Regions from separate parts of the Paenibacillus sp. MDV22-iso6 genome, predicted to be linked through region 2. Evidence: riboswitches for the same ligand, from Rfam matches in the RefSeq annotation. Region 2 holds a riboswitch; the other holds the start of a gene.
The links. Region 2 has a riboswitch for glycine ahead of sdaAB (L-serine ammonia-lyase, iron-sulfur-dependent subunit beta). Riboswitches for the same ligand answer to the same signal wherever they lie in the genome.

Region 1: linked by a shared signal. The riboswitch ahead of gcvT (glycine cleavage system aminomethyltransferase GcvT) and the one ahead of sdaAB (L-serine ammonia-lyase, iron-sulfur-dependent subunit beta) in region 2 are both predicted to bind glycine.

What each region holds. Positions count from the first base shown of each region.
Region 1 is NZ_JBZVDZ010000004.1:544,535-560,302, reverse strand. It holds gene gcvPB (aminomethyl-transferring glycine dehydrogenase subunit GcvPB) at 1-1,400, opposite strand, end outside; gene gcvPA (aminomethyl-transferring glycine dehydrogenase subunit GcvPA) at 1,496-2,851, opposite strand; gene gcvT (glycine cleavage system aminomethyltransferase GcvT) at 2,848-3,984, opposite strand; glycine riboswitch at 4,182-4,282, opposite strand; glycine riboswitch at 4,286-4,408, opposite strand; gene gcvH (glycine cleavage system protein GcvH) at 4,756-5,145, shown strand; gene AC4PM4_RS14535 (PTS mannitol transporter subunit IIBC) at 5,710-7,176, shown strand; gene AC4PM4_RS14530 (BglG family transcription antiterminator) at 7,176-9,281, shown strand; gene AC4PM4_RS14525 (PTS mannitol transporter subunit IIA) at 9,278-9,712, shown strand; gene AC4PM4_RS14520 (mannitol-1-phosphate 5-dehydrogenase) at 9,709-10,860, shown strand; gene AC4PM4_RS14515 (cysteine-rich CWC family protein) at 10,913-11,161, opposite strand; gene AC4PM4_RS14510 (endonuclease MutS2) at 11,254-13,263, opposite strand; gene AC4PM4_RS14505 (helix-turn-helix domain-containing protein) at 13,838-15,768, shown strand, end outside.
Region 2 is NZ_JBZVDZ010000008.1:259,873-275,640, reverse strand. It holds gene AC4PM4_RS22965 (phosphate ABC transporter substrate-binding protein) at 1-505, shown strand, start outside; gene pstC (phosphate ABC transporter permease subunit PstC) at 621-1,556, shown strand; gene pstA (phosphate ABC transporter permease PstA) at 1,559-2,446, shown strand; gene pstB (phosphate ABC transporter ATP-binding protein PstB) at 2,459-3,214, shown strand; gene AC4PM4_RS22945 (phosphotransferase) at 3,442-4,533, shown strand; gene AC4PM4_RS22940 (MFS transporter) at 4,563-5,840, shown strand; glycine riboswitch at 6,178-6,301, shown strand; glycine riboswitch at 6,306-6,449, shown strand; gene sdaAB (L-serine ammonia-lyase, iron-sulfur-dependent subunit beta) at 6,561-7,250, shown strand; gene sdaAA (L-serine ammonia-lyase, iron-sulfur-dependent, subunit alpha) at 7,240-8,184, shown strand; gene AC4PM4_RS22925 (YhgE/Pip domain-containing protein) at 8,441-9,658, shown strand; gene AC4PM4_RS22920 (PadR family transcriptional regulator) at 9,777-10,289, shown strand; gene AC4PM4_RS22915 (alpha-glycosidase) at 10,438-12,192, opposite strand; gene AC4PM4_RS22910 (response regulator transcription factor) at 12,472-13,155, shown strand; gene AC4PM4_RS22905 (HAMP domain-containing sensor histidine kinase) at 13,200-14,717, shown strand; gene AC4PM4_RS22900 (ABC transporter ATP-binding protein) at 14,779-15,693, shown strand; gene AC4PM4_RS22895 (ABC transporter permease) at 15,690-15,768, shown strand, end outside.

The DNA.
Region 1 (15,768 bases), on a different contig from region 2:
ACCAGTTCAGGCGTTTCTTCTGCTTCCTTGGCAATGCGAATCATCGTATCGACAAACCCATCAAGGGTTTCTTTGCTCTCGGTTTCGGTTGGTTCGATCATGATGCACTCCTCGACGTTCAGCGGGAAGTACACGGTTGGCGGGTGATACCCAAAATCAAGCAATCGTTTGGCAACATCCAGTGTACGTACACCATACTGTTTCAACCCCCGGCCAGACATAACGAATTCATGTTTGCACACGCCTGGATACGGAATCTCGTAGTAAGGTGCGAGACGGGCCATCATGTAGTTGGCGTTGAGCACCGCACATTCAGATACCCGGCGTAAGCCTTCAGGTCCATAAGTACGAATGTAGGCATAGGCGCGGACCAGAATACCGAAGTTACCATAGTAAGCTTTGACCCGGCCAATGGATTGATCACCTTCGCGATCCAATGCATATATACCCTCATCATTTTTGATGACCATCGGTTTCGGCAGAAATGGAATCAAGCGGCTCTTCACACCAACCGGGCCGGCACCAGGTCCACCTCCGCCGTGCGGAGTACTCATCGTTTTATGCAAGTTCAGATGCACCACGTCGAAGCCCATATCGCCAGGTCGGGTGATGCCCATAATGGCATTGGAGTTGGCTCCATCGTAGTACAGCAAGCCACCTGCCTGATGCACAATGGAGGCAATCTCCTGAATGTCTTTTTCAAAGAGTCCGAGTGTATTCGGGTTAGTCAGCATGAGCGCTGCGGTGTCCGAACCAACAGCTGCGCGAAGTGCGTCAAGATCTACCAGACCGTCTGCGCGGGAAGGAATCGTTACCGTTTCGAAACCTGCTACGGTTGCACTTGCCGGGTTGGTCCCATGAGAAGAATCGGGTACGATGACTTTCGTACGCCGTTCACCACGACCTTCGTGGTAAGCACGGATCATCATGAGCCCGGTCCATTCGCCATGTGCACCAGCGGCCGGTTGCAGCGTAACGGCGTCCATCCCGGTAAGTCCGGCAAGGTCATTTTGCAACGTGTAGAGCAGTTCAAGTGCACCTTGAATGCTGGATTCATGCTGATATGGATGAATTTTGGCGAACCCGTTGTAACGGGCCACATCCTCATTAATCTTCGGATTATATTTCATCGTACAAGAGCCCAGCGGATAGAATCCGTTATCTATCCCGAAATTACGACGAGACAGGGCAGTGTAATGGCGAATGACGTCAACTTCAAAAACCTCAGGCAATGCTGCTGCTTCCGACCGAAGCATTTCCCGGGGAATCAGGGAATCCACAGCTTGACGGGGAACGTCGCATTCGGGCAACGAATAAGCGACCCGACCCGGACTGCTGAGTTCAAAAATCAACGATTGCTCCGGTGCTGGAGAGGCAGCCTGGTTAGTGTCTGTTGTGATAGTTTCAGGTTGGCCCGAAGTGGAGATAGAGGTTACCGTTTCCGATTGTCCTTGTGCTGATGTCGTCGTAGTTGTCTTTGTTGTCGTTTCCTGAGTCACAGCGATCCCTCCAATACACGTGCGAATTCGTCGATCTCTTCCTTGCTGCGTCGTTCAGTAACTGCAATCAGCATATGTCCGGCGAGCTCGGGATAATCACGGCCAAGTTCATACCCGCCAATGAAACCTGCATCGAGCAATTTCAGTTGCAGTGGTTCCACATTTGTTCCTTCAGGCAGTTGGATAACAAACTCATTGAACGTAGGGGCGGTAAACGTAAGAGAGACGCCTGGAATTGCGGTAAACGTATTAAGGGCATAATGGCTCTTTTGCAAATTCAAATCAGCAACGTCGATCATGCCTTGTTTACCCATAATGGACATATATACAGAGGCGCTCAGCGCGAGCAACGCCTGGTTGGAACAGATGTTGGACGTCGCCTTTTCACGGCGGATATGCTGTTCCCGTGCTTGCAGCGTGAGTACAAAACCACGCTTGCCGTTGCGGTCCGTTGTCTGGCCTACAATTCGGCCAGGAATTCGGCGCATATGAGCCTGGGATACGGCGAAGTATCCGCATGTTGGGCCGCCGAGTGAAGCGGCGATGCCAAGGGGCTGCGCGTCGCCAACGACGATGTCAGCACCCAGCTTGCCTGGGGCTTCCAGCAGACCCAGCGATAGCGGGTTGGCGCTGACCACGAGCAGGCTCTTGTGCGCATGCGCAAGGTCTGCGGCCTGTTTTACATTTTCCACGGCGCCGAAGAAGTTCGGGCTTTGAATCATGACGGCTGCGGTGTCATCGGACACGGCGGCTTGCAGGGCATCCCAGTCTGTTACACCATTTTGATATCCAATCTCAACAATCTCCAGATTGAGGCCGTGAGCATAAGCTTGCAATACCTGACGGGATTCGGGGTGCACGGTACGTGACACAATCAGTTGTTTGCGGCGGGTTGCCGCTGCGGCCAGATTGCCTGCTTCCGCAAATGCAGTTGCACCATCGTACATGCTGGCATTGGCTACAGCCATGCCTGTCAACTCACAGATGTAGGATTGAAACTCGAAAATCGCCTGCAATTCTCCTTGGCTGATCTCGGGTTGATAAGGTGTATAGGCTGTATAGAACTCGGAACGGGAGATGACATGATTAATGACGGAGGGAACGTGGTGATCATAAATGCCTGCACCCAGGAAACTGGCGTGTGTCTCGAAGTTGGCATTCGCTGCCGCTTGCTTCGACATATGACGTGTCAGTGCGTATTCATCCAGTTTGGAGGAAACAGGCAGTTCGCCCTGATAGCGAATCTCCTGTGGAATGTCATGGAACAGATCCTCAATCGTTTCCACGCCGATGGTTGCCAGCATGGCACTCTGATCCTGCTCGGTCATGGGAATGTAGCGATGCTTGCTCATGCTTGATCAGCTCCTTGAGTAGGTGTCTTTGGCGCACGTGTCCGTTTATGAAAAGGGGTCTTCACAACCTCGGCTTTCAATTTCTTGCCACGAATCTCAATCTCCAGCGGGGTACCCAGTGCAGCATATTTGCTATCAATCAAGGCCAGCCCCAGATTGCGTTTCAACGTAGGCGACTGAGTGCCTGTGGTCACTTCACCAATCTGCACGCCTTCGGCGTAAATGGGATAATGAGGGCGAGGGATGCCGCGCTCCAGCACTTCGATGCCGACCAGCTTTCGGGCAGGCCCATCATTTTTTTGCTGCAACAAGGCTTCATGTCCGATAAACGGTCCTGCATTTAGCTTCACAAACATACTTACGCCAGCCTCCAGCGGTGAGATGGTTGCAGACAATTCCTGTCCATACAGGGGCAGCTTGGCTTCAAAGCGCAGCGTATCCCGGGCGCCTAGTCCAGTCGGAACGAGTCCGTGACCTTCTCCGGCTTGCATCAATCCGTTCCAGACCGCAGCGGCTTGTTCCGCAGGAACATAGAGCTCAAAGCCATCTTCACCGGTATATCCGGTGCGGGATAACAGCAATGTAACGCCACATACCTTCGCATTTGCTACAAATCGGAAAGGCTCAATCGAAGACACATCGGTATCTGTCACCGTTCCGAGAATATCGACTGCCAGCGGACCTTGCAGGGCAAGCAGCGCCGTTTGATCCGAATCATTGGTCATCGTTACGCCTGGCGTCATGTGCTGTTGCAGCCATGCCCAGTCCTTGTCGATGTTGGAGGCGTTAACTACCAGCATATAATGCTGGTCTTTCAGTTTATAGATCAGCAGATCATCGACCACGCCGCCATCCGGATAACACATTAACGTGTATTGGGCCTGACCGGGAACGAGTGTTGTTATATCATTGGTGGTCATGTACTGTAAAAAAGCTTCTGCGTGTTCACCTTGTACGGTGAATTCACCCATGTGGGATACATCAAATAATCCGGCACGTTCTCTTACCGCTTCGTGCTCTTTCTGAATTCCACTGAATTGTACCGGGAGCTCCCAGCCACCAAAATCAATGCATCGTACGCCTTCATATTGCTGATAGAGTGGAAAGAGTGGGGTTCTAAGCAAATCGGACATCCAATCACCTCGTCATGGGCCGTCAACCGGCCGAGTGTGTAACCGTGGATCAATGAATCTGGCATCATATTTTATTATAAAAGTAAGGTAAGGACGCTATAGGCAGCGCCGCTCTATAACCTGTTTTCGTTTTTTTGGGAAAAAGGAAAAGGACAGGCCAAAGAATCGGCATGCCAGAAGCACGCTGTATTCTTAGGCTCTGTCCTTGGTACCTGAGAGTTACCCCGCCGAATGATGCAGCAGGTTTCCCCTTGGGTGATCATAACGCCCATACAGGGCGATTAGATGCTCTCCAGAGTTGCGTCCCGTAAAAGTCCTTTTGCCTGAGAGATTCACCTCCGCTTGTCGGTGGCTTACTCCTTCGGCGTTACCGCATGTACACCCTGATTCGGGTGTCAAGGGTAATCTCTCCCTTTACATTCATCCGCGGGTATTGCATAGACCAATTAAACACATTTACTACTCTCATTAAAGCCTGAATCGTCTATTGATGTCAAGAACGATATCATAGATATGAACAAAAAATCCGAATGAAATTTTTAATTAACATTAAAATGTACGTCTATTTATAAAGAGTGCGCTTACTTTTCTAATATTCACCATTATATGTAGGGAGGGTCCATTTGAGTTACAGGCATATAAGGAAGAAAAACAAATAAATTGTGAGGTATCTTGACATTTGAATCGAAAATATCATACGCTATGTTCTGGGAAAAAGGTTAAGGTCAAAGAAACGCATGCACTCATTAATGAAAAGCGAGGCGGATATCGATGAGCGAATTGAAAAGTGATTTCCTGTACAGTGAAGAGCACGAATGGGTGCAGACCGTAGGGGAGGATACCGTACGTATTGGCATTACCGAGTTCGCGCAGCATCAGCTGGGTGACATTGTGTTTGTAGAATTGCCTGACCTTGAATCGGATGTAAAAGCGGAAGACGGCATTGGAACGATTGAATCCGTCAAAACCGTTTCGGATTTGTTTTCTCCTGTCAGTGGAACGATTATTGCTGTGAATGATGCATTGCAGGATTCCCCGGAGCTGGTTAACAACTCCCCATATGAGGAAGGCTGGATGATCGAGATTCGTGTTGAGGGCGACCTCACAGCAGCACTTTCCACATTGATGAACGCGGATGCGTATCGTAAACATACGGAATAATATTAAGGTGCAAATTTCCGCTAGATACGGAGTTTCAGCTTAATGGAAAAGTTCGTTTAACGTAATAAAAATGAATCGATTGATTATAGATCCGGATGGTGATACAGCTCATTCGGAGAATACTTAGGCGCAATTGCCTCACCTGGGACAGGGTGAGGCAATTGCGCTTTTTCGTTGTTAACAGACGAAAGGGATGGAATGAATATCAATTAACGTGTTTCATCAATATTTCTAATTGAGATAGAAACAGCTCGTTCAAATAGAATAAATTTACAATTTCGTTTGTCATTAAAATGGGGCATTTCGTGGGTATGATACATGAAAGGGAATAACAGGTTCCATTCCATATACAAGGTTCAAACATGGGACAATCCTTTAAATTTAAATCTTGTCATCAACGTTCATGACGGAAGTAGGTTTTCATTTCGTTGTAGAAGATACCGTTTTCATTTACGATATGGTTGTAAATTAAGATTTATTGAAGATTTGTACCTTTGTTCGTCTGGATCATCGTTGTCAAAATTCAGTGGAATTAAGGTTTAATATGTTGAGGAGGTTTTCAATATGAGTTCAGTGGACGCAAAGTCCGAAAAAAGCGGAGGAATACGGGTCGGCGTTCAGAAGTTTGGACGTTTCCTGAGTGGTATGGTTATGCCGAACATGGGTGCATTTATCGCCTGGGGTTTGATTACGGCATTGTTCATTCCAAAAGGATGGTTCCCTAACGCAGATTTTGCATTGCTGGTTGATCCAATGATCAAATATTTGCTGCCTTTGCTTATCGGTTACACAGGCGGTACCATGGTACACGGCCAACGTGGTGGTGTAGTCGGTGCAATAATGACCATCGGGGTTATTGTCGGCAGTGACATTCCAATGTTCCTTGGCGCCATGATTGCCGGACCATTGGGAGCTTGGGTCATTAAGAAATTTGACAAAGCTGTCGATGGCAAAATCAAATCAGGGTTTGAGATGCTGGTTAACAACTTCTCCGCTGGTATTATTGGTGGGATTTTGGCCCTTCTAGCCCTTAAAGGCATCGGGCCTTTCGTTGAAGCGATTAGCAAGGTGTTATCGGCTGGGGTAGAAGCTTTGATGAACGCTGGTCTTCTCCCGCTGGTCAACCTGATCATTGAGCCAGGAAAAGTATTATTCCTGAACAATGCCATCAACCATGGGATTCTGACACCGATTGGTACGGATCAAGCAAGAGAACTGGGGCAATCCGTATTATTCATGCTTGAATCCAACCCAGGACCTGGACTCGGCATTTTGCTGGCATACTGCTTCTTCGGTCGCGGATCAGCCAAATCTTCCGCTCCAGGTGCTGTAATCATTCATTTCTTTGGCGGGATTCACGAGATTTATTTCCCTTACATTCTGATGAGACCGATACTGATTCTGGCTGCGATGGCTGGTGGTGTGGCGGGTACATTGACCTTCATGCTGACAGGAGCTGGTTTGGTATCTGCACCGTCACCGGGAAGTATCATTGCCTACTCATTGTTAACACCTAAGGGCGGATATCTTGGTATGTTTGCCGGGGTAGCCGTAGCTGCGGTTATCTCCTTCCTCGTGGCATCCATACTGCTCAAAACAGGTAAACAGAAGGATGACGAAGATCTGGATAGTGCTTCCAGCCGCATGAAAGATATGAAAAATCAGGGCAAAACGGGTAACCTCACCGTTGATAAAGACAATCGTGAAGCTGACCGTGCAGCCGATATTGCTTCTTCGGCAGTAAAAACGGATATCAATAAAATTGTATTCTCCTGTGATGCAGGTATGGGTTCGAGTGCCATGGGTGCCTCGATTCTGCGGAAGAAAATGAAGGCAGCCGGTGTGGATGTCGCTGTAACCAACACGGCGATCAGTGAGATTCCACAAGATGCCGACATCGTCATCACACAGAAAACATTGACTGACCGGGCCAAATCCGTGGCTCCAAATGCAGAGCATATTTCCATCGATAACTTCCTGAAGAGTCCTGAATATGAGGCACTGGTGGAGCGCCTCAAATCCGACTCCTGATGAGTAATATTACAAGGAGACAGCGTGAGATCGTGGAGTTCCTGCTGGAGCATCCTCATGAGGTAACTGCTGGCGATATAGCTGTTGTGGTCAAAGTAAGCACTCGTACCGTACATCGAGAGTTGCAGATGATTGAACAATGGCTTGAGCCCCTTGGCATGAGATTGGAAAAAAAATCGGGAACCGGGGTTCGAATTGATCCCGGTTCCGATGATTTGGCCGTATTGCGTCAACAACTTGAGCTTAACGAATATGTGGAGTTTACGCCCGAAGAGCGTAAACTCTTCATGCTTTGTATTTTGCTGGATGAATCCGAGCCTGTGAAGCTGCTTGCATTGGCCTCAGATCTGAAGGTAACCGTGTCTACGGCAAGCAATGATCTGGACGATCTGGAACCACGCATTCAGCTGGCTGGATTGAAGCTGGTTCGCAGACGTGGATATGGGGTCAAGATCAATGGAAGCGAGCTGGCTCATCGCATGGCTATTTCCGCGCTCGCTCTTGAATATCTGGATGAATCCGATTTATTCGGTAGACAAGCGGAGCAGGGAGTTTCCAAAGTAAACAGCAAACTTCTGGAAATGATAGGGCATGAGGATGTACTTACGGTCGAAAATGCATTATGGCAGCCGGATATTGAGTGGTTGGAAAATATCCCGGAACGTCAATACATGAAGCTGCTGATCCAATTGTCTGTAGCGGTTGTGCGGATTCGCAAAGGTTTTGGCATAGGTCGGGGCACACAACAGGACAAAAATGACGTTGGGAATCCACTGCAAGATGAGCGGAAGGTGCCGGAATATTTGGCTTCACGGTTGTGCGGCGTTCTATCTGCCCAGCTTGGGCTGGAGTTTGTCGGCGAGGAGCAGGCTTATTTTCACAGGCTGCTAGTTGAAATCGAGCAATCGATTCATTCCTCGCGTCTTCTGCCCATAGACGATCTGGTCTTACTCGACATGGTTCGTTCTCTTACAGATCGAATGCAGGAGAAAACTCATTATTCGTTCCATGAGGATCGTCTGCTTCGTGAAGGTCTGATTGCCCATATAGAGCCGGTGCTGGAACGAATGGATGGGCGGCAGCTCATCCGTAATCCGTTGCTTCAGCAGATCCGCAAGGATTATGAATCACTGTTTGAGGATGTAAAGAAAGCCGTGCGAGAGGCTTGGCCCAATACGGATGTGCCGGATGAGGAGATCGGATTTTTGGTAATGCACTTCGGTGCTTCCATTGAACGGCTGCGGGTGCTGAAGCGTGAAATCAGGGCTGTCGTCGTCTGTACGAGTGGGATTGGATCTTCACGGATGTTATCGAGCCGTCTGTCCAAGGAAATTCCCGAAATTCGGATTGTGGACAGCGTGTCCTGGTATGAAGCCGCACGTATACCGAAGACGGAATATGATCTGGTTCTCTCTACCGTGGATCTGCCGATGGATAAACATCAATACTACAAGGTAAGCCCACTGCTGACGGCAGAAGAAAGTGAACGTTTAAGAAACTTCATCAGGACAACGACGCTTCAGCGGGAACATAGTCCCCCACCTGAAGCAGACTCAGGGACAACAGGACGAATTTCCGATCCGGTTGGACTGGAAGCGACCCTGATTGAAATCGTACAGATAATCGGCAAGTTTCAGGTGTTCCCGCTGGATAATCAGGAGATCGGATTTTTAGAAACGGCTTACGCCATGTGCAGCGTTTTGCATCAATCCGGTGTATTGAATAATCCAGATGAGATTGCCAGGCTGCTGGAGGAGCGTGAAGCTGTTGGAAGTCAGAAGATTCCCGGAACTTCCCTCGCTCTGTTTCATACACGCAGTGATGGCATTCACAGTCCTTCAATTACGCTGTTCCAATTGACAGAGCCGCTTCTACGCACGCCGGAAGACCCGGCAGGTGTCAGCCATGTGCTCTTGATGCTTGGACCCAGACAGTTATCGAAGGAAAGTTTGGAGGTACTGAGTGAAATCAGTGCGCTATTGTTGCAGGAAGAAATGATTGCATTACTTGAAAAAGGCAACCGGGATGATCTTATTCATTACTTGTCCCAAGAACTTGCGGGATTTTACCGCAGCAAAACCGAAATTGGAGGTATTCAAACATGAGTGTGTTAACTAAAGATAAAGTCATCATGAATGCAACGGCTCAGGACAAATACGAAGCGATTCGTATGGCAGGTCAAATTTTGAAAGACGCGGGACATATCACCGCTGAATACATCGACAAAATGCTGGAGCGTGAAGAGATTGTCTCCACGTATGTCGGCAACGGACTTGCGATTCCACACGGCACGAAGGAATCCAAATCATTCATCCTGTCCACAGGCATTTCCGTCATTCAGTTCCCGCAAGGTGTTGATTTTGGGGAAGAAAAAGCGTATATGGTCATTGGTATCGCCGCTCAAGGTGGAGAACATATGGAGATCCTGACCAGCATCGCAGTCATCTGCGCCGAGGAAGAGAACATGGAAGCTTTGCGTCATGCTCAAACCGCCGAAGAAGTCATCACTATTTTGGAAAGTGAAATGGAACTATGAAGGCCCTTCACTTTGGAGCAGGTAATATTGGACGTGGCTTTATCGGTTTGATTCTGTCCCGTGCAGGCTACAATGTTGTTTTCTCCGACGTTAATCAGGAGCTGGTTAAGGCTCTAGAGCAGCGTGGAGAGTATACGGTTGAACTGGCTAACGAGGCCAAAGACCTGGAGACAGTTACCGGTGTGAGTGCAATCGATGGAACCAATTTGGATACCGTTGCTCAGAATGTTGCAGAAGCTGAACTGATCACAACTGCAGTGGGCGTGAACATTCTGAAACATATTGCTCCCGGTATTGCCAAAGGACTTACGTCCAGATTGGGAACGGGCGATGTCTTCCAGCCCCTTCACATTATTGCCTGTGAAAATGCAATTGGAGCCAGCACTCAGCTGAAAGAACATGTATATGGCCTGCTTGATGAGCGGACTCGCCTGCTTGCGGATCAGTACGTGTATTTCCCGGACTCTGCCGTAGATCGGATTGTGCCGATTCAGCATCATGAAGATTCATTGCATGTACAGGTAGAGCCTTTCTATGAATGGGTTGTTGACCGTTCACAAATGGCCCCTGCGTTCAAACCGGTTGAGGGTGTAATGTATGTGGATGATCTGGAGCCTTATATCGAACGGAAGCTGTTTACCGTAAATACGGGACACTGTATTGCCGCTTATATTGGATATGTGAATGGGTTTGATACAATTCAGAAGGCTATTGCCGATGAAAAAGTCAAATCCATCGTATATGGTGCCTTGCAGGAAACCGGAGCCGTTTTGGTGAAGCGTTTTGGATTCAATGCCGACGATCATCAGTTGTACATTGCCAAAATATTGGAACGGTTCGTTAACCCGCATCTGACGGATGAGGTAACTCGTGTAGGACGTTCTCCACTGCGGAAACTGTCCCCGAATGACCGTCTGGTTCGCCCAGCTCTCCAGGCTTACGAGTATGGAACGGAGACAACACTTTTGGCGATGGGTATGGCCGCTGCCTGCAAGTTTGACGTATCCGAAGACCCGGAAGCGGTGGAACTCCAGACTACGATCCAGCAAAAAGGGATTGAAGCAGCACTCAGCCAGTATACGTCCATGGATGAGAGTCATCCTGTACTGAAGCAGGCTGTAGCGCATTATCAACAAATGCAGAAGTAACGTTCTGTATTTCAATACAAAATAATATTGATTGAAGAAGAGCCTCACAGGGTTAACTGTGGGGCTCTTTATTTTGCTCTGTCTTCTTTTTATACGTATCCAGACATGCCTCGCAGATGCAGGACTTCCTGCGCTGTTCTGCCGGAATGGGGTCAAATACCCCTTCTGGGAACACAGCCCGGTTACACCAGCATTCTGAATGAGGACGACCAGCCGCATAGGAGCAGCCATTGGCCTCACCGCATAAAGGACATACAAGAACTTCTGGAGTGACTTTCTTTGTATCCTGCTCAACAGACATACGAGTCTTCCTTCCCCGATAAATTTCTAACCACGAACGATCGATAGGTTTATTAAAGTATAGCAACTCAACCCATTATATCAATCCTGTGGTTATTCTTCAGGGGGCAATTCAATTTTCAGTCCTTCCACATGCTTGCGACTCATCAGTTTGCGTTTCTTTCGGTTCTCTTTGGACTCCAGCACAATGTCGAGGTCATAGTCACCCGGATATAGTTCATCTGCGGAGATGTGCAGAGTTAGACGTTTCTTATGAATTTTGACTTTACGTCCACGCAGCATGACTCCGATATTTCCGCGACTGTCCTCCACATCACATACGATGCCTGACTGGTTCAGATAAGCTGCATAGACGCGATCCCCTTTTCGGAATGCTTTGGCAGGGGGCGCGGGTTCTAATGTTTCAGGCCGATCAGCAGATTGCTTTCTAGTTCCAGTCTGTACGGACGGGCTGATAGGTTTTATCGTGTTCCTTGCTTCATTCAATTGTTCTTGTTCAACCGTGCTGTTTATTTGCGATGACGTTGAACTTACGTTAGGCACGGATGGAGAGGAGGTGGAAGAGACACTTTGCGAGACACCCTGATCTGAAATGAGCTTGGAGCGCTCAATAATACGCTGTGGCATACCCAATTTCAGTGCAATGGAATAGGCATAGCTGTCCCCGGCTTCTCCGATCCGCAATCGATAAAGAGGTTGAAGAGAGACCGTATCAAATTCCATTCTTGCATTCTCAAATCCAGGCGTGGATGCTGCAAAATGTTTGATTTCCCCAAAATGGGTTGTAGCGATAACGGTAGCTCCACGGCTGTGCAGCTCCTCCAGCATGGCGATCGAGAGTCCCACTCCCTCACCGGGATCGGTACCGGAGGCCATCTCGTCAATAAGCACAAGTGTCGATGAATCGGCTTGCTCCAGGATGCCAATCATGTTGCGAATATGTGCAGAAAAGGTACTGAGTGCTTGCTCCAGGCTCTGTCCATCGCCGATATCAACAGCAATTTCATGATACACGGCCATCTCGCCATCTTCAGCGACAGGCACAAGCAGACCAGATTGCATCATCAATGTGAGCAGACCCAATGTTTTGAGTGCAACCGTTTTGCCACCCGTATTCGGCCCGGTAATGATTAGCGAGGAATAAGTCTGACCAATCGCAAAATCAAGCGGAACCATGGATGCACCCATAAACGGATGGCGGGCATGATGAAGCCGAACACGTCCAATGGCATTGACGCTTACAGTTCGTCCGTCCATGGTCGCTGCATATTTCGCTTTGGCGAACAGGAAATCCAGAATCCCTACCGTTTCCGTATTTAACGAAATTTCACGATTATAAGACTCTGCCAAGGAGGTTAAGTCACCGAGAATTTTCATCTCCTCCCGTGATTCCTCGGCTTGCAGTGAAGACAGCTCCATTTGCAGACCTACTAATTCAGCAGGTTCAATATATACGGTTTGGCCACTTCCTGATTCATCCAGCACACTGCCTTTAACGTGTTTGCGGAATTCTTTCTTAATGGGCAGCACGGTTCTTCCACCACGCTGACTAATCACATTTTCCTGCATGATGGAGCGGTGTTTGCTTATTAGAGAATCCAGCTTGCGCTTCATGCGTTCCTCATTCACCGTCATTTTTTTACGAATACGTATCAGCTCCTTGCTCGCCTGATCCTGAATGCGTCCACTATGGATACAGCGTTCAATCTCGCTGAGCAGGGATTCCATCCATATCATGGATGAAGCGTAGCGACTAACTGTGGGGGCCACTTCGGATTTGCCCTCCATGTATTTCATAAGCTGTGCGCAGCTGCGCAGAAATTGGGCGAGATTGCTGAAATCACGTTCCGTAAATAAATAACCGGTGCCGAGCAGATCCATGATGGTCTCCATGCCATCCAGTGAAGGAATGGGCACACTGGCACCGTAACGAATCAAAGCAGCCGCTTCAGCGGTCTCTTCCAGCCGCATTTGAATCAGAGAAGCGTCCACCATTGGCTTCATGTCTCTTGCGTAACGTTTGCCCAAATAGGATAGGGCACAGGCTGCAACGTTTTTTTGAATTTGGGGATAACCCAGACTGGTTAACGTTTTTTCATTCATGCTTGATCTCTCCTTGGATATAAAATGGAATTTCGGTTAAAGCGATGGGACATATTCCCGGAAAACGCAAAAAGGGCGGAGAATGAACAAACGTCATTCTCCGCCCTTAACGTACGGGAAAGTAGGGCCCGTTATAGGTCTATACAAAAAAATCCACGCTGAACACAGCGCGGAAATAGACCCGGACACGTACAATCCCGGAGGCGATTTATGATATCCGCTGTTCTTAACTAAGTACAGGGTAATGGCGCATCATGAAATACACGTATGCCACAAGGCACAAGTGAATCGAAGGCCAAACTCCTGAATATGAAACTAGTTAGTTAAGAACGCTCACCGACATCAAAATCTCTCCTTTGATTGAGGAATATGCAACCAATATAAACTGGAAATTGCCTTGAAGTCAACCTTCAATAATAAATAGTGGACTTGAATAACAATGGGTTTTAAAATAACAATAGTAAATTAATCCAATGAAAGCGATATTATACATACGTTTTGCATTAGATCGGGTAGTGATTCCGAAATCGTTCTCGATCAAATAACGCAAAATGCACAAAGGAGGATGCTCTTTTTGCCTAAATACCTGCTGCGTTTGCTCTGTTTTACCATGATTCTCGGAGCCCTTCCGGTCATTGTTATTGGTTCAGTCTCCTATTCGATTGCTTCACGTGACATTGAACAGAAGGTCCGGGAGAGTAATTTGCAGATTCTGCATCAGACCCAAATGCGGGTAGAGCAAGTATTGCGCAGCCTGCAATTATCGTCCATCCAATATGTGAATTCTCCACTGGTATTACAAGCGATGAAAAAACCGCTGGACAGCAGCGAATTTCAGGAAATTCGTGATCTGACTTCCGGATTTAATAATCTGCAATCGGTTACTAATATCGATCAGGCCTATCTCGTGAATCTGGATGAAGACTGGGTCGTTTCGATGCGTTCCTTTGGAAAATTGGATGATTTCAGTATTCGGGACCGGATAGGCTCTTATTTGAAATATACAAACAGCCTGTTCTGGGTAACGCAAAATGTGAGTTCAACCAAAGAAAGTGTGCCGGTATCGGCGGGAGTTGGTGAAGCAACGCCAGAACACGCACCTACTCTTATTTCATCCGACAACGTGGTAAGCATGGTATTCAAGATTCCGATGATACCAACGAATGTGAAACCCAAGGGATTTTTGGTTATAGACATAGCCGATACAGAGCTAAGTACATTTCTAAGTCGAAATCCGAATTCAGGGGATATGTACGTCCTTGATCGGGAGCAAAAATATTTTCTCAACGATACAGAACAAGACGGGAAATACGACACGCTAAATCAGGAAATCCATGAAAAGGTACAAACGACAGGACAGTCGGAGGGTTTCTTCAGTGCAGAGGTCGAGGGAAGTCAGGTGGCAGTTAGCTACAGGCAGTCCCCACTCAATGGTTGGTTGTATGTATCCGTTGTATCGCTGAGTCAGATAACCGCCCAATCGCAGAAAATTGCATTGGTTACGGGAGTGGCTACATTAGTCATGTTATGTTTGACGGGATTAGTAGCCATCTACGGCAGTCGCAAGATGTATTCTCCCATTTCCAGACTTCTGCAGTTTACAAAAGGACTGGATTCTCCATTGGCTCCGTCGGGACGCCGTCAGGATGAATTTATATACATCGAAGAGCGATTATCGACCTTGTTCAGCTCGGAAAAGACGATGCGTGAGCAGATGAAGGGCCAGCATGTTCATTTGCAGGAATTTTTTATGACAAAACTGCTTACAGGCAAAATATCGGAAGATGACTTCAGATATCAGGGTCAGTTATACGATTTTCCAACCTCATGGTCCAGACTTGGGCTACTTACACTTCAGATCGATACCCTTGAAGGGACAAGGTATGAGGAGCAGGACCGGGATCTGCTGCTGTTTGCGTTAAACAATATGGTCGGTGAGCTGCTGCCCTCTGATATTCGTTTTGCACCTGTCATGATTGATGACGCCCAGGTTACGGTATTGGCATCCGTGTTGGATGATGAAGTACAGCTAAAAGAGTGGATGCACACTCAAGCGGAATTGATCCGTGAGCGGGTTGTGACCTATCTGAATCTGCCTGTAAGTATCGGTATTAGTCGTTCCTATTCTGCAATAGGTGATTCGCCACGGGCTTACCAGGAGAGTCGTGAGGCTCTGCAAGGCAGGGTAAGTCTGGGCAGCCGTATTATTTTGCATTACGAGGATATTCAGCCGCGAGGTCAGACGGAGGCAGCGTTATATACACAGCTCAGGATGATTGAAGACCAGTTGGCTTCTGCACTCAAGCAAGGGGACGAGGAGAAAACCGATGCGTACTTTAAGCAATACCTCGGTCTGCTTGCAGACAAGAAGCTGCACTTCAGCGAATACCCCGTTATCATGGTTCAACTGTTGTCCCGTGTGTATCAGCTTGTACAGGAGCAGGGTGGGAATGTTGCGGAAGTGTTGGGCGAAAAGGCCTCTATGGCTCGACTACTCAAGTTATC
Region 2 (15,768 bases):
TTTGACGAAGCAACAACTGATCGACATTTTCTCTGGTAAAATCACAAACTGGAAAGATGTTGGCGGTAAAGATCAAGCCATCGTTATCGTAAACCGTCCTAGCAGCTCCGGTACTCGTGCAACATTCGAGAACTTTGCACTGGGAACAAAAGTGGAAGATATCCAAGGTTCTATTCAGGAAGATTCCTCTGGTACAGTTAAAAAGCTCGTAGCTGAAACGCCGGGCGCAATTGGTTACTTGGCTCTGTCCTACCTGGATGACAGCCTGCAAGTTTTGAAATACGAAGGTGTAGAAGCAACGGTTGAAAACGTAGAAGCAGGAACTTATCCGGTATGGGCTTACGAGCACATGTACACCAAAGGTGACCCGGATGCAGCAACAAAAGCATTCCTCGACTACATCCTGAGTGACGAAATTCAACAAAACGACGTGACGGAGCTTGGTTACATCCCAGTATCCGGCATGAAAGTAAAACGTGACGCAGCAGGCACTGTGACTCAATAATCTTTGAACTTGCGCATACAGCGAGAGAGGCGGACCCAGGTCCTGCCTCTTTGCGCGGTTTGCTCTGGATTAATCCCATATTTTGCATGAATTCTACTATAGAAGGATGGTTGTTATGGAACAGACCGAAGGGGGAACGGTAATGAACAACAAGTTGAAACCGCGCCGGCCCTTGAGAGAGAAGCATTATTGGGAAGAGTGGACGGGACGGATCTATACGTCGATTTGTGTCGTTTTCCTGATCGTTGTCATGTTTTCCATCGTTTATTTTGTAGCGTCCAAAGGCTTGTCGACCTTTTTCCAGGATGGCGTGAGTATGCGCGAATTTTTAACCGGAAAAACGTGGAATCCAACGGGAGAACCTGCTGCCTATGGAGCGTTGCCGTTCATTACCGGTTCATTCATAACAACATTACTTGCAGCTCTGATTGCAAGTCCACTTAGCTTGTGTGCAGCGCTCTTCATGACCGAGATTGTACCAGGTAAAGGTAAAAAGATATTGCAACCTGCGATTGAGCTGCTGTCCGGTATTCCTTCCGTTGTGTACGGGTTTATCGGTCTCAGTGTTATCGTTCCTTTATTGCGCAGCATGTTTGGCGGAGCCGGCGTCGGGATTGCAGCCGGATGTTTGGTTCTGTCTGTTATGATTTTGCCTACCGTAACAAGTATTATGGCAGATGCACTGTCTGCACTGCCGAAAGGTCTGCGTGAATCGTCCTACGCACTGGGGGCAACACGCTGGCAAACGATCTACCGTGTCATTATCCCGACGGTTCTTCCAGCTTTGCTGACAGGGATTGTACTTGGTATGGCACGCGCATTTGGTGAAGCTCTTGCCGTACAGATGGTCATCGGGAATGCACCACATGTACCGACATCACTGCTCGAATCGGCTTCAACGTTAACGAGTGTAATCACCCTGAGTATGGGTAACACCACGATGGGATCTGTTCATAATAATGCACTGTGGAGTATGGCGCTTGTCCTGCTGGTGATGACCTTTGTCTTCGTCATTCTGGTTCGCCTGCTTGAAAGGAGGAACCGGGTATGAAAATGAAGGCTAAAACGGTAGATAAAGTTGCCACATCCGTTATCGTTGTTCTGGCGCTGTTCATTGTTGTTCTCTTGCTCGGTTTGCTTGGCTTCATTCTGGTACGTGGGATTGGGCAGATTAACTGGCACTTCCTGACCAGTGCACCACAGCTGCTCAAAGGTGGAGGCGGGATTGGACCGCAATTATTCAACTCAATATTCCTGCTTGTTCTGACCTTGATTATTACGATTCCGCTCGGATGGGGCGGCGGTATTTATATGGCTGAGTACGCCAAGCCGGGCCGGATCACAAGTTTTATTCGACTCGTTGTCGAAGTGTTATCCTCGTTCCCATCTATCGTTATTGGTTTGTTCGGACTCTTGTTAATTGTTAATACATTTGGTCTTGGATTCTCCTTATTATCGGGTGCCATGGCCTTGGCTATATTCAATCTTCCACTCATGGTGCGGACAACGGAGCAAGCGTTCCGGGCCGTTCCGAAAGAGCAGAAGGAAGCGGGTCTTGCACTCGGATTGTCCAAATGGAAAATTATCACCTCCATTCTGCTGCCTGTGGCATTGCCAAGCTTAATCACGGGTACGATCCTGGCATCGGGCCGGATCTTCGGTGAAGCAGCAGCCCTGATGTTCACAGCAGGTATGAGTAGTCCACCGCTGGACTTCACGGACTGGAATCCAACGAGTCCAAGATCGCCGATCAATCCATTGCGTCCGGCAGAGACGTTAGCTGTGCACATCTGGAAAGTAAACAGTGAAGGCATTGGCCCGGATTCCAAAGAAGTAGCAGCTGGCGCTTCAGCCGTGCTTGTACTTCTCGTACTGGCGTTCAATCTCAGTGCACGCTGGATCGGTCGGGTGGTTTACCGCCGCATGACAGCTTCGAAATAAGGAGGAACCAACATGGCCATACCTTTTGGTACGGAACAGTTAAGCATATATTATGGGCATTTTCAGGCAGTTAAGCAGATCAGCCTGACTTTTCCCGAAGCCAGTGTAACGGCACTCATTGGACCATCCGGCTGTGGTAAATCCACGTTCCTGCGGTCGCTCAACCGAATGAACGACGAGATTGCCGGTTCCCGCACCGAGGGACATATCTGGATGGATGGCAATGATCTGAATGAGCCGGGCACAGATGTAATCAAACTCCGTCAGAAGATCGGCATGGTGTGGCAGAAGCCGAACCCTTTCCACAAGTCTATCTACAACAATATCGCGTTTGGCCCCCGCTACCGCGGTATTAAGAACAAGAAGGCACTGGATGAAATTGTGGAAAAAAGCTTGCGTCGCGCTGCGCTCTGGGACGAAGTGAAGGACAGACTGAATGAATCTGCCCTGGCCCTTTCGGGTGGGCAACAGCAGCGGCTCTGTATCGCCCGCGCGTTGTCGGTTGATCCGCAGATTTTGCTGCTCGATGAGCCGGCATCTGCGCTTGACCCGGTATCAACGGGTAAGGTGGAGGAGTTGATCTCGGAGCTCAAGAAGGAGCTGCGGATCGTAATTGTTACCCATAATATGCAGCAGGCGGCACGCATCTCGGATTATACAGCTTATTTTTATCTGGGAAGCATGATTGAGCACGGGGATACGGAACATATTTTCACCAACCCGGACAATCGTCTGACTCAAGAATATATTATGGGACGTTTCGGTTAACTGTTAAATTGGATGGAGTATGAGATCGAGATAGATTTATAGAGATAGAAGGAAGCATAACACTCGGGCGAGGTCGTTCGGGGGTTATGCTTTTTTACATCATTCTACATATGGAATAGTTTGCCAAAATAAAAACAATCATGCTACGATATTTGTGAGCACCACCTTTAATTTGATAAGAGAAGGAGATGTGGATCATAACTACCCATAAGATTGCCCATGACACCATGGCAACTGAAATTATCTCGCATTATTCCATAGAAAAGCCTGCAATTTCCTTTATCCGACATAATGAAAATCTAACGTATCAGGTGGTTGATGAATCAACCGGAGAGAAGTACCTATTGCGTATACATAAAGCCGCTTTTGCAAGCATGACGGGCATCCAGCATACACGACCTGCACTTGAAGCAGAGATGAATCTACTTTATACATTACGGGCTACCAGACCATTGCGGGTGCAGACTCCTGTACGCAATACATCGGATGAGTGGGTCACCGTCTGGTTGGACGAAGCAGGAGAAGAGATCTGTTGTACTGTTCTGGAATGGATTGAGGGCAGGGATATTAAGCAGGGAGAACGTCTGACAACAGCGCAGATTCATGATTTGGGCGTACAGTTGCAGACGTTGCACCAATATGGACGACGACCAACGGGAGCTCCTGAGCCTCAGGTGGGTTCACTGAAGTCTGAAAGCGGGCAGCAGACGAATGACCGTGAACAGCACGCTGATAAGGCGATCATCTCAGATATATATAACGATAGCCCTGCCTTAGAGCAAATGGGAGTAAGACCAGCCTATGGCTCGATCAAAGAGAATCTGGTCATGTTGGAGCAATTGGAGGAAGGCGTTAGACGTGGTATCTTTACTCCTGAAGATTTCGATCTGATTCGTGAGACGTTTGAGAACATTAACGGGCAACTCGAAACGTATCCGCACAATGCCGAGACATGGGGAGTAATTCACGGAGATATTACCCGCGGCAATCTGCTAGTGACGGATCAGGGTATATCTATGATTGATTTTTGTTTATACGGTTATGGCTACTATCTCTTTGATGCCGGAGGTGCGGCTACGATTTTCAATCGGGAGGAACGGGATGTCTTCCTATCGGGATATACGGAGCAGACAGGACCACTGACGAAGCGTGATATTCGGTTAATGGAAGGATTCATGCTGATCTTTACGTTCGGCTATTTTGCATTTCAGATGGAGAATGAGTCCAGGTACGAATGGATGAAAGAGCGGATGCCTCTTATATGCAGCAAATTTTGTAGACCATATCTGCAGAACGAGAGTATTTTCTATGAGTTATAATTTGTGATTTCTAGTGGGTGGGTAGCGCTATGAAGAACATTCGTGCAAAGAGAGTTGCATCGAAGGGGCAGTCTGGTGGCTGGAAGCATGCCGGATTGCTACTTAGCGGAGTGGGCATATCCAATCTGGGTGATTTCATATATATTGTGGCGATCAACCTGATGGTATTGAATATGACACAGTCTCCAGCGGCAGTCGCAGGGTTGTGGATTATCTCGCCGATTGCTTCGGTGTGCACTAAGTTTTGGTCAGGCAGCCTGATTGATCGTTATGATCAGCGACAGCTGATGATTGGTGCTGATATGCTACGGGCATTGTTGGTGGCGGCGCTCCCACTGATGTCCAGCCTATGGATGATGTACGCAGTGATGTTTCTGATCAGCATGTCTTCATCTATATTTGTCCCTTCCTCTCAGGTATACATTACCCGGTTGGTACCTGCTGAACGGCGCAAGCGCTTCAATTCCCTACAAGCCCTGATCAGCTCAGGGGCATTTATTACCGGCCCAGCAGTTGCAGGAGTGATGCTAATTTATTTATCTCCGGCGGCAGCCATTTATGCCAATGCGGTTTCTTTTGCTGCTTCTGCGTTGATTCTAATGTTTCTTCCCAAACTGGGCATTGGAGAACAGAATATAGGGACGGGAAGCAGACTCACACCTCGGATGATTGCCCAGGATTGGAGAGCTGTACTGAGCTTCAGCCGAAAGTCGGGCTACGTGGTCGGTATATATGCCCTGTTCCAGATTATTCTGGTGGTCGGCATGTCGCTGGATGCTCAGGAAGTGGTGTTTATCCGTCAGGTGATGAACCTGCCTGAATCACAGTACGGAGCATTAATGAGTATCACCGGAATCGGTTATTTGGCAGGTTCCATGCTGGTTTGGATGTTCGCCAAACATTTGCCGATCCGTCACATGATGGGTGGCGGTGTACTTCTGGTCGCGCTGGGTTATTTTCTGTTCTCCCGTTCATTCTCGTTTGAGCTGGCGGCGGTTGCCTTTATTCTGCTCGGTCTGTGCTCCGCACTGGCGAATACGGGCCTGGTTACCTTTTATCAAAATAATATCCCTGTCGATCTGATGGGGCGAATGAGCAGTGTACTTGGACTAGTGTTAAGTATGCTACAGGTGGCTTCCATTTTGATTGCAGGCGTAGTGGCCGAGCAGTTGTCACTTCGTATGGTATATACAGTTGTATCCGGGGTTATGCTGCTGGCTGCGTTGGGATTGTGGGTGACGAGTATGCTTCCTTCCCGAAGCAGGTATTACGATGAACCATCGAAGCCCAAGGCGATGGTGGGGTGACAGGCAGAAATACGGCAATTCTAGTACAGAATAAAGGTTACCTGAATACCCGAACCGTTCTGTGGAACATAACATAAATAGTATTAAACACTGATAGTCACTAATAGAAAATGAACAATGTATACGCTTTCGAGATGAAACGCATTAACACATTCATGTGATGAAAGTTTACAGTTCGTTAATTTATTTAGTGTATAAAATGGAAAAAAGCAAATATTCACAAAGAAATCGTTAAGTTTGTTGACACTGATCTTCCGGTCGATTAATCTTAATGAGAAAGTATTAAAAACTTCAATTATCGTTCTGTTACAAGATCAGAATGGTTCCATACAGCGAATGATAGCGAGCGGGAGAGACCTGGGCATGTCGAGTAAAATGGCAGCTGTCGGGCACCGAAGGAGCAAGCTGCTACGCACCCGGCGCAGTGGTTAATCTCTCAGGTAAATGTACCATCGTTGGACGCAACTCTGGAGAGTGCGCGAAACTGCGCCACCCAAGGGGTATATGGTCAAGCAGCACGGTGTGCAGGGTGACATCACCTGTGAATACAGGGATTGCATCGATCCGCCGCGCTGCTTATCATGAAACTCTCAGGTATCGAGGACAGAGAGAGGGCCTAGGGCCTTCTTCTGTCCTTTTTTGATGTCATCATTCAGTAATAAAGGAACATTATGGGTGTACGTCTGGATGAAAATGACGATTATAAATGGAGGGTTTGCGATGCGTTTTAAAGACGTTTTTTCAATTATTGGTCCGTCCATGACAGGTCCATCAAGTTCACATACGGCTGGAGCGGCAAGATTGGGGCGAATTGCCCGTCAGTGGCTGGGGTGCACGCCTGAACGCGCTCGATTAACACTGTATGGCTCGTTCGCCGATACGTATCAGGGGCATGGTACGGATCTTGCGTTAATCGGTGGCCTGCTTGATTATGTGACTGATGATCCACGTATACCGGATGCAGAACAATATGCAGAGGAAGTGGGTATGGAGGTAGAGTTTTTTACAAGTGGCCTGCCTGCTCCTCATCCGAATACGGTCAAGATTGAACTGTGGCATGGAGACCGTCAATGCTCACTAATTGGTGCTTCCATTGGCGGAGGTAGTGTATCGGTGCATGCATTGAATGATTTTCGTGTACAGATCAGCGGAGAGTTTCCCACACTTGTACTGCGCCATTCGGACAAAGCAGGGGTGCTCGCTTCCGTAACCTCCACCATCAGTTCGTCCGGGGTGAACATCGGGTACATGCAAGTGGATCGGAAAGCCCGGGATGGTGAAGCATTGACAGCGATGGAGATGGATGGTGTGCCAAATCCTGAGATGCTGAACCGTCTGCGGTCACTGGATCATATGCTGGACATTCGCGTGATTGATTTGAAGAGAGGGGTCGAGCCTGATGCGGTTTAAACATCTACATGAACTGAATACCATCTGTACAGCAGAATCCAAAACCATCGCCGAGCTGATGATCGAAGAGCAGGTTCAGGAGACGAATATCCCGGAAGCGGATGTTGTACGGCAGATGTCGGATTACTATCAGGTGATGAAGGAAGCTGTACACAAAGGGCTGACAGAAGATACGACATCACGCAGCGGTTTGACTGGCGGAGACGGCAAAAAAATGGCTGAGTACATTCGTAAAGGTGAGACTTGTTCTGGAGATGCTTCTGCACTGGCCATGGCGTATGCCCTTTGTGTATCGGAAGTGAATGCCTCCATGGGCCGGATCGTTGCCACACCAACAGCCGGTTCTTGCGGCATCATTCCGGGTGTGTTTATTAGCTCCCAAGAGCGTTTTGGCTGGAGTGACGAGCATCTGGTGAACGGTCTGTTCTGTGCGGGAGCGATTGGTTATGTCATTGCCAACAATTCATTTATCTCCGGTGCCGAGGGTGGCTGTCAGGCTGAAGTGGGTTCTGCCATCGGTATGGCCGCTGGAGCCATGGTGGAGCTGCGTGGAGGGACGCCGGAGCAAGTGGTTCATGCGGTTGGCCTCGCGTTAAAAAATACATTAGGCCTTATCTGCGATCCCGTCGCAGGCCTCGTGGAAATTCCGTGCATCGTGCGTAACGGACTGGGTGCCGTAACTGCGTTGGCTGCGGCCGACATGGCGCTGGCCGGGGTACGAAGTGCCATTCCTTCTGACGAAGTCATTGATGTCATGCTGGAAGTGGGCAGTGCGATGCCGAGCAGGCACCGTGAAACGGCCCAAGGTGGGCTTGCCCAAACACCGACAGGACGGAAAATGATGGAGAAGCTTGCTAAACCGAAGGCGAAGCGTGCTGAGCCTGAGATTGAAGCTGAGTCTCCTGCTGAAAATGAACCAGAAGCCAAGGCATAACATGCATGAACGTACATGAACTGAATTTAATTCGTGGAGCTTGATCATTAACGGTAATGATCTGCTCCCATCTTGATAAAAAAGCCGATACGAATTCTTCCTGGTGAAGAAGCGTATCGGCTTTTTTGTTGTTCCAACAAAGAAAAATAAAAAGGTATTGACGTTTATATATCGTTTAGATATATTATTTATTTTCATATATCAACACGATATATAAGATCGAGAATAAGTTATACAAATTAAGGAGATGGATAACATGAAAAGTGTTTTTCAAACGAGTCTTCTGTTTTTGAAAAATGGAGCTACAGTAGTCGGGTTAATTACAGCCGTACTGTTCCAGGTTTTTTTTAATACCATTTGGCTTAGTGGATATGATCAGGTAAATGCACGGATGAATCAGCTTGCTGTGACCATCGTAAATGAAGATGGGGCTGCGGCTGAGCCTGTGGCAAAGTCTCTTGCAGAGGGGCTTCATTTCGCGATTAAACCTTCGGCAACTATGGAAGAAGCCAGACAGATGTTAACGGACCGGGATGTATACATGATTATCGAGATTCCATCCGGTTTCATGCAGCAGGCGGGAGACTTGTCAGGCCCGGTGGCAGTGAAGTATGTAATGAATGAATCCAATGTGGCTACCGTAAAAAGTGTGATGCAGACCGTATCCGCACAAGTTACAGCGACGTTGAACCGTGAAGTACAGCAAAACAGCATTCGGGGAGTGCTGAATCAATCAGGTATGGCTGACGATCAGGCGAATGCGATGGCAGCGGGGTTATCTTCCCGGGTGGAGGCAGAAGTGGAACGGCTGAATCCAGTTCATAACTTTGCTTTTTCCATGGTACCAATGTTGATTGTGACGGCTACCTTTACAGGTGCAATGCTTCTTGGCATGAATCTGCAAAAGGTTTCTGGTGAACTCAGTAGCAGGGCAGGAAAATGGGAACGCTTTTGGGCGCGCAATATCATCAATGTTGGTGCTGCATTTATCGTATCGCTCGTTGGAGCAGGGATGATGCATGTTATGGGTGTATCATCAGCAGATGGATGGTGGATGTTATGGCTATTTCAGTTGTTGATTACTTTATCTTTTCTATTCGTGGCGCAATTGAGCTTGCTGCTGCTTGGAAATGCTGGAGCATGGTTAAACAGTGCCTTGTTGCCTCTGCTGATGTTGTCATCAGGCGCAACCATTCCGCGCGATGTCATGCCTGACTTCTATCAACAGATCGGTCATTATCTGCCGGCAACCTACGCGGTGGAGGGTATGATGAATCTGGTGCTTGGCGGAGATGGAATTAGTCATGATGTTCTGCTTCTGGTAGTGATTGGAGCGGCGACGTTGGTTTTGGGAGCGGTGTGCACATGGATCAAACGCTCAGGTCCTGCACAATCCGGCATACCTTTGGAGTCCAAGACTGCTGCGACACCTGTCGCTCTGACTGGAAACCTGCCTTCACCTGATCGTGGATAATATGGATAACGATAAGCCCCCTTTTGCCGGATAAGCCAATCCGTGAACGTCTGATGATGTTGAACGTATAAGGGAGGATGTGATACGTTAAGAGCAATTGGAAAGGAGCGGTACACCGATGAACACGCAGCATGTCATCCTCGGAATACTGCACAATCAGCCATGTTCCGGATATGAGATCAAGCAGTACTTTGAACAATATTTTTCATTTTTCTTCGATGCCAGCTTTGGCACCATTTATCCCACACTTGCGAAGATGGAAAAGTCAGGGTTATTGACCAAAGAATCCGTTAGACAAGAAGGGAAACCTGACAAAAATGTGTATACCTTAACACCGGAAGGGTCTGCGGAGTTCAATACCTATTTGATGAGTCCCCTGGAAGCAGAGGTGTTCCGTTCTGATTTTCTGATGCGTCTGTATTTCGGAGAGCTGGCGGATGAAGATACTGTCGCAGGGTGGGTCCGGTCGGAGCTGAATCGTAAAGAGTTGCTGTATGCCGAGCTGCAGCGCCAGATGAAGCAATTTGGCGAACAGATCTCACCTGCACAGCGTTTGTGTATGCAAGTGGGGCTTGTGCAATATGAGGCTACCATCCGATTGCTCAAGGAACAGCTGACCGCGCCTCTGTAGCTTTCTATAGTATCCGTGTCACTAAATTAATTGACGATCCATCCATAACGCAGAAAAGCGCTCTACAGATTAGTAACAGGTCTGTGAGCGCTTATCCGGCGTTGCTTGCAATGCGTTGGAATTGCAAGGATACAACAATATGAAGAAGTTACGCGATATCTGTACTTAGTACAGCATATCCATATGCGGGCAGCTCAACGGCCAGAATTCCCTCTTCCTTGGCTGTACGATAATTCTCGCCAAATAACTCCGTCCATTCCCCGGCACCCGCTTCGAGCTCCACGATAGCTGTTTCTTCCGAACGATTGAAAAGGATCAGAATGCGCTCCTCCTCATCCTGTCGTTCCATCACAAGCTGGCTTCCGCCTTCACGGGCCTGCAGGAATCGAATGCTGCCTTCTGCACGCAGGGCAGGATGGGCATGGCGAAGTGCGATTAGCTTCTGATAAAAGGTGAACAGCTCGCGATCCTGCTTCGTCTCATCCCACTCCATACATTTCCGACAGCCGGGATCATGATCGCCGTCCAGCCCAATCTCATCCCCGTAATAGATGCACGGGGCACCCATATAGCTGAATTGGAACAACGCGGCCAGTTTCATCTTCCGCTGGTCACCCTCACATAAGGTGAGCAGCCGTGGTGTATCGTGGCTATCAAGCAGATTGAACGCCACTTCGCTGGCTTGCAGCGCATAGCGGGACAGTTGTCGACCGATCGAGTTCGCGAACTGTTCGGCGTGCATGGCATCTTTTACAAAAAAACGATTTACGGCTTCCGTAAATGGATAGTTCATCGAGGCATCGAACTGATCACCTTGCAGCCAGGAGGAGGACTCATTCCATACCTCACCCAGGATATAGGCATCCGGATTCGCAGCCTTCACTACACGGCGGAAGTCGCGCCAGAACGCATTATCCACTTCATCCGCGACATCCAGCCGCCAGCCGTCGGTGCCCACTTCCTTGATCCAGTATTCGGCGACCTCCAGCAAATACGCCTTCACCTCGGGATTTTCCGTGTTAAGCTTCGGCATGTGGGCTTCGAATCCGAATGTTTCATACGTAGGAATGCCATCCTTCACGTCCAGCGGGAATTCATGCACATGGAACCAGTCCTTATATTTGGACTTCTCCCCGTTCTTCTGCACATCCACAAACGGCGCAAAAGTCTTCCCAGAATGATTGAACACCGCATCCAATAGCACCCGGATTCCGCGTGCATGGCACAGCTCAACAAGCCGTTTGGCTGTATCTGCATCACCAAAATGCCGATCTACTCGCAAATAATCTTCGGTATCGTATTTGTGATTGGTCGTTGCCTCGAAGATTGGTGTGAAATAAATGGCGTTAATGCCCAACTCTTCAAGGTAATCCAGATGGTCGATGACGCCCTGGAGATCACCGCCGAAGAAGTTAAACGGGGTCGGCTCACCACCCCAGGGTTCCACTTTTTCTGGATCAAGGTCGGGGTTGCCATTTGCGAATCGTTCAGGGAAGATCTGATAGAAGATCGCATCCTTCACCCATGCAGGCGGTGTAAATACAGCTCCGGGATGGATGTACGGAAACTGGAACATGTGACCAGGATCGTCGGGTTCATGCGTTTGGAAATCCGTTTCGGTCATCCAGATCTGTTCTGTGCCGCTTTTCAGCAGGAAGGAATACTTCAGTCGATGATACGGAGGCTTTACTTGCCCCTCATAATAATCGAACATGGAATCGGATGTATATTTGGTTAAAGGAACCAGCTCTTTGGTGCGATCCCAGGCGTATTTGTCCCCAGTCAGGGCATGTACCTCGGTGAGATCATTCTTTTTGGCACGCAGACGCAGACGAATGGTATCCTTATCGTAGGCATAGGCCCAGTTCCGTTTTGGTTGATGATAGATGGCTTCCAGCAGCATGTTGAATCTCCTCCCGTCGTATACACACGTAGTATGTGAGCAAGTAGCTGCATTCGATGCAAATCAATCTCGGGATGAATGCCACATGCTTATGTTGTTGAATCAACCTCTCAATCTCTGCATGAATTATGCGAAGCGGATGATTAAGGTATAATTTAAAATAAAAGGATATCCATGGTCGTGTGATCATCATTCGTACATTTTATATAAACAAGATACTTCATTATGTTTCAAATATATAATTAACCCAAAGGGTACAGAAAGGAAACGAATACGCGCATGAAAACGAAACTGTTATACATTGAAGACGATACGGAAATTGCCACATGGGTTAGGGCCGACTTGGAGGAGCGTGGATATGAGGTGGTATGGCTCGGAAGTGGTGAAGGTGCGGCTGAAGCTGCCGGGGGCTGCTCGTTGGTTATTCTGGATGTCATGCTGCCGGGACTGGATGGATTTACGGTAGGACAGCGACTCAAAAAGGAACATCCTGAAGTGCCCATTGTCATGCTCTCGGCTAGAACGTCCATTGACGACAAGCTGCATGGGCTTGATTTTGCCGATGATTATGTAACCAAGCCATTCCATCCCGATGAACTTGCCGCACGGATTGAAGTCCAGCTTCGGAAGGCAGGGACAGCGATCTCGGCCGATACCGTGGTAAAACTGGACCACTTGTCCATCTACGAGAAGGATCACCGGATCGTGAATGAGGAGACAGAGGAAGAAATTATTTTATCGGGCAAACAGTTTCATATCTTCGCCTACCTGCTCAGGCATATGGGCATGATTCGAACCAAGGAACAGATCTACGAAGCCGTTTGGAACGAGCCTTATCTGGACGGGGACAAGACATTAATGGTACATATCCGGCATCTGCGCGAGAAGCTGGAGCGTGATCCGGCGAACCCAACCATCATTCAAACCGTTCGTGGTGTTGGGTATCGTGTGAAGAAGCCATGAGAAGAAAAGCGACGATGCGCGATCCATCCGATAGGAATAAGGGAGTGAAACGTAGCCTTCCAGGCAAACGGAAAATGCGTTTTGGACGGACCTTGATGTCCCGATATATTCTCCTGATCTTGGCAGCGGTTTTGTTTGTGCCGGTCGTTCTCCCCATTACATCTATTATCTATGTGGTGGTGGTGAACAATACAAATAAAGACAATACGGCACCTTATGGCGATAGCACGAAAATTAGCAACCTGTGGACCCGGGAATCCGAGAAGCTGGATGGGGCGACATCTGAAAAAATCAATCAACGTATGGAACAGCTGCACCGGAAATATCCCAATTCTTCGATGTACCGTGTGGACCAAAACGGTGAAACGGCATTTATTCTCGCTGGAGAGGACGTTGATGTATCGGAGTCCACCGTGGATGGAACAACAATGACGACATTGAAATGGACGTTGGATCATCCGAATACAGAGACCCGGATTCCTTCGATATGGAATGCAAACAGCTCCCTGGAATTTATGAAGGAAGCCTCCTATCGTGATCCGCTAACGGTTGTTTCTTTTGTGGGTGGAGATAGTGAAGACAAGGGACAAGGGTTTATGGTGATTGAGGTTCCAAGGTATCTTTTGCAAAAGCCACAGAACAACTGGCCTATGGAACTTTTGTATTTGGGTGGATTGATGATGATCATCTTCCTGTTATTTATCATCATGTCGATCCTGTTCTTTGCGCGAATTCGCAAGCGGCTCATCCGGCTCCAGACGGCGATGATCACTCCGGGCAAGGAAGGCATTCCCCTTCCTGTGGAGATTCGCAGATCGGATGAGATTGGACATCTGGAGGAATCGTTCAACGAAATGGTGCATCAGTTGACAGACAGCCGTCACCGGGAGCGGGAGGAAGAGCAGCTTCGCAAACGTCTTGTCGCGGGATTGTCGCATGATCTGCGTACACCGCTGACCGTCATCCGTGGACATATGCATTCCCTTCACAAAGAACCACTAAGCACGGCTGCGGATACTTCATTGCGTCGTATGGAAGCCAAGATGGATGATTTGAGCGGATTGATCGACAACATGTTATCGTACAACCTGCTCACCAGCGGAAAATATACATTGAAGCTGGAACAGAAGGACGTCCTGCGAATCGTCAGAGAAACGGCAGCGGCCTGGTATCCCGTTTGGGAGAAAGAGCAGTTTGAGATTGATATCGATCTGCCGGAAGAACCGTTGTTCTGGCAGGTGGATGAGCAGGGATTACGTCGTGTTCTCGATAACCTGTTTCAGAATGTCATCCGTCATGCAGCGAGTGGAAAATATATTGGCATATCGACAGAACAGATCCATGGGGAGAAGGCTCTTGTTATTCAGGATAGGGGCCCAGGATTGCAGGAAGATTCGGATACCAAGGGAACAGGTCTGGGGTTATCCATCGTGGATCTGCTGATTCGTGAGATGGGGCTGCGGAAGAGGGTAGACAGCTCTGAGAATGGATTGCGGGTATGCCTCTATAGCGGCGGAGGAGCTGGGAAATCAAGGCCGTACCTTTTTTTAAACAAAACTTAAACTTCAGCCGACTTCAGCTTTAACCTTGGAAGGTTACGATGATATCCGAGGTGATTAAACAGTGACTGATAACATTATTCAAACCGCTAACTTATGGAAAACATACCGGGACCGTGCGGCGGTCCGTGAACTTGATCTGCATATTAAAAAGGGAGACATTTATGGCTTCCTTGGTCCCAACGGCGCTGGCAAAACAACAACTATTCGTATGCTTCTTGGCTTAATCAAGCCAACCAAAGGTGTCATCCGTATATTCGACAAGGATATCCGCAAGGATCGTATGGACATTCTGCGACGAGTAGGGTCATTGGTTGAGTATCCTTCATACTATGGTCATCTGAACGCGGTGGAGAATCTGGAAACCTTGCGCCGGATATTAAATGTACCCAAATCGAGGATTGCCGAAGTGCTTTCCATCGTGGATCTGACCCGGGATGCCAAACGTTCCGTAAAAGGTTACTCGCTTGGAATGAAACAGCGTCTGGGGATTGCAAGTGCCTTGTTGGGTCAGCCGGAGCTGCTGATTTTGGACGAGCCGACGAACGGTCTTGATCCGGCGGGCATTCAGGAGATCCGGGAATTAATCAAACGCATGCCGCTGGAACATGGCATCACCGTGCTGGTGTCCAGCCATTTGCTGAGTGAAGTGGAACAGATGGCGAGCCGGGTTGGCATTATCCGTGAGGGGAAAATGGTCCTTCAGGATACGATTGCTAATCTGCATAGCCAGACGGGTAGCTCCATTCGACTGACCGTTTCCGAGCCGGAAGAGGCGATGAAGCTGGCAAGAGAGCAGGGACAGTTCGGTCAACGTGAAGGAGCCGCGCTCACGTTCCCGTATATGGATAATAGCGCGATTGCATTGCTGGTTCGCCGATTGGTCGAGCAGGACCATGCGGTTTATCGTGTGGAAGAGCACCGTCAATCCCTGGAAGACTTGTTCATGCGGGTCATCGGTGAGGGGGCAACGGTATGACGGGCCGTGCGTTATCGTCCGACTGGCTCAAAATTCGTGGCAAAGGTATCTGGTTCCTCGTTTTCTTGGCCCCCA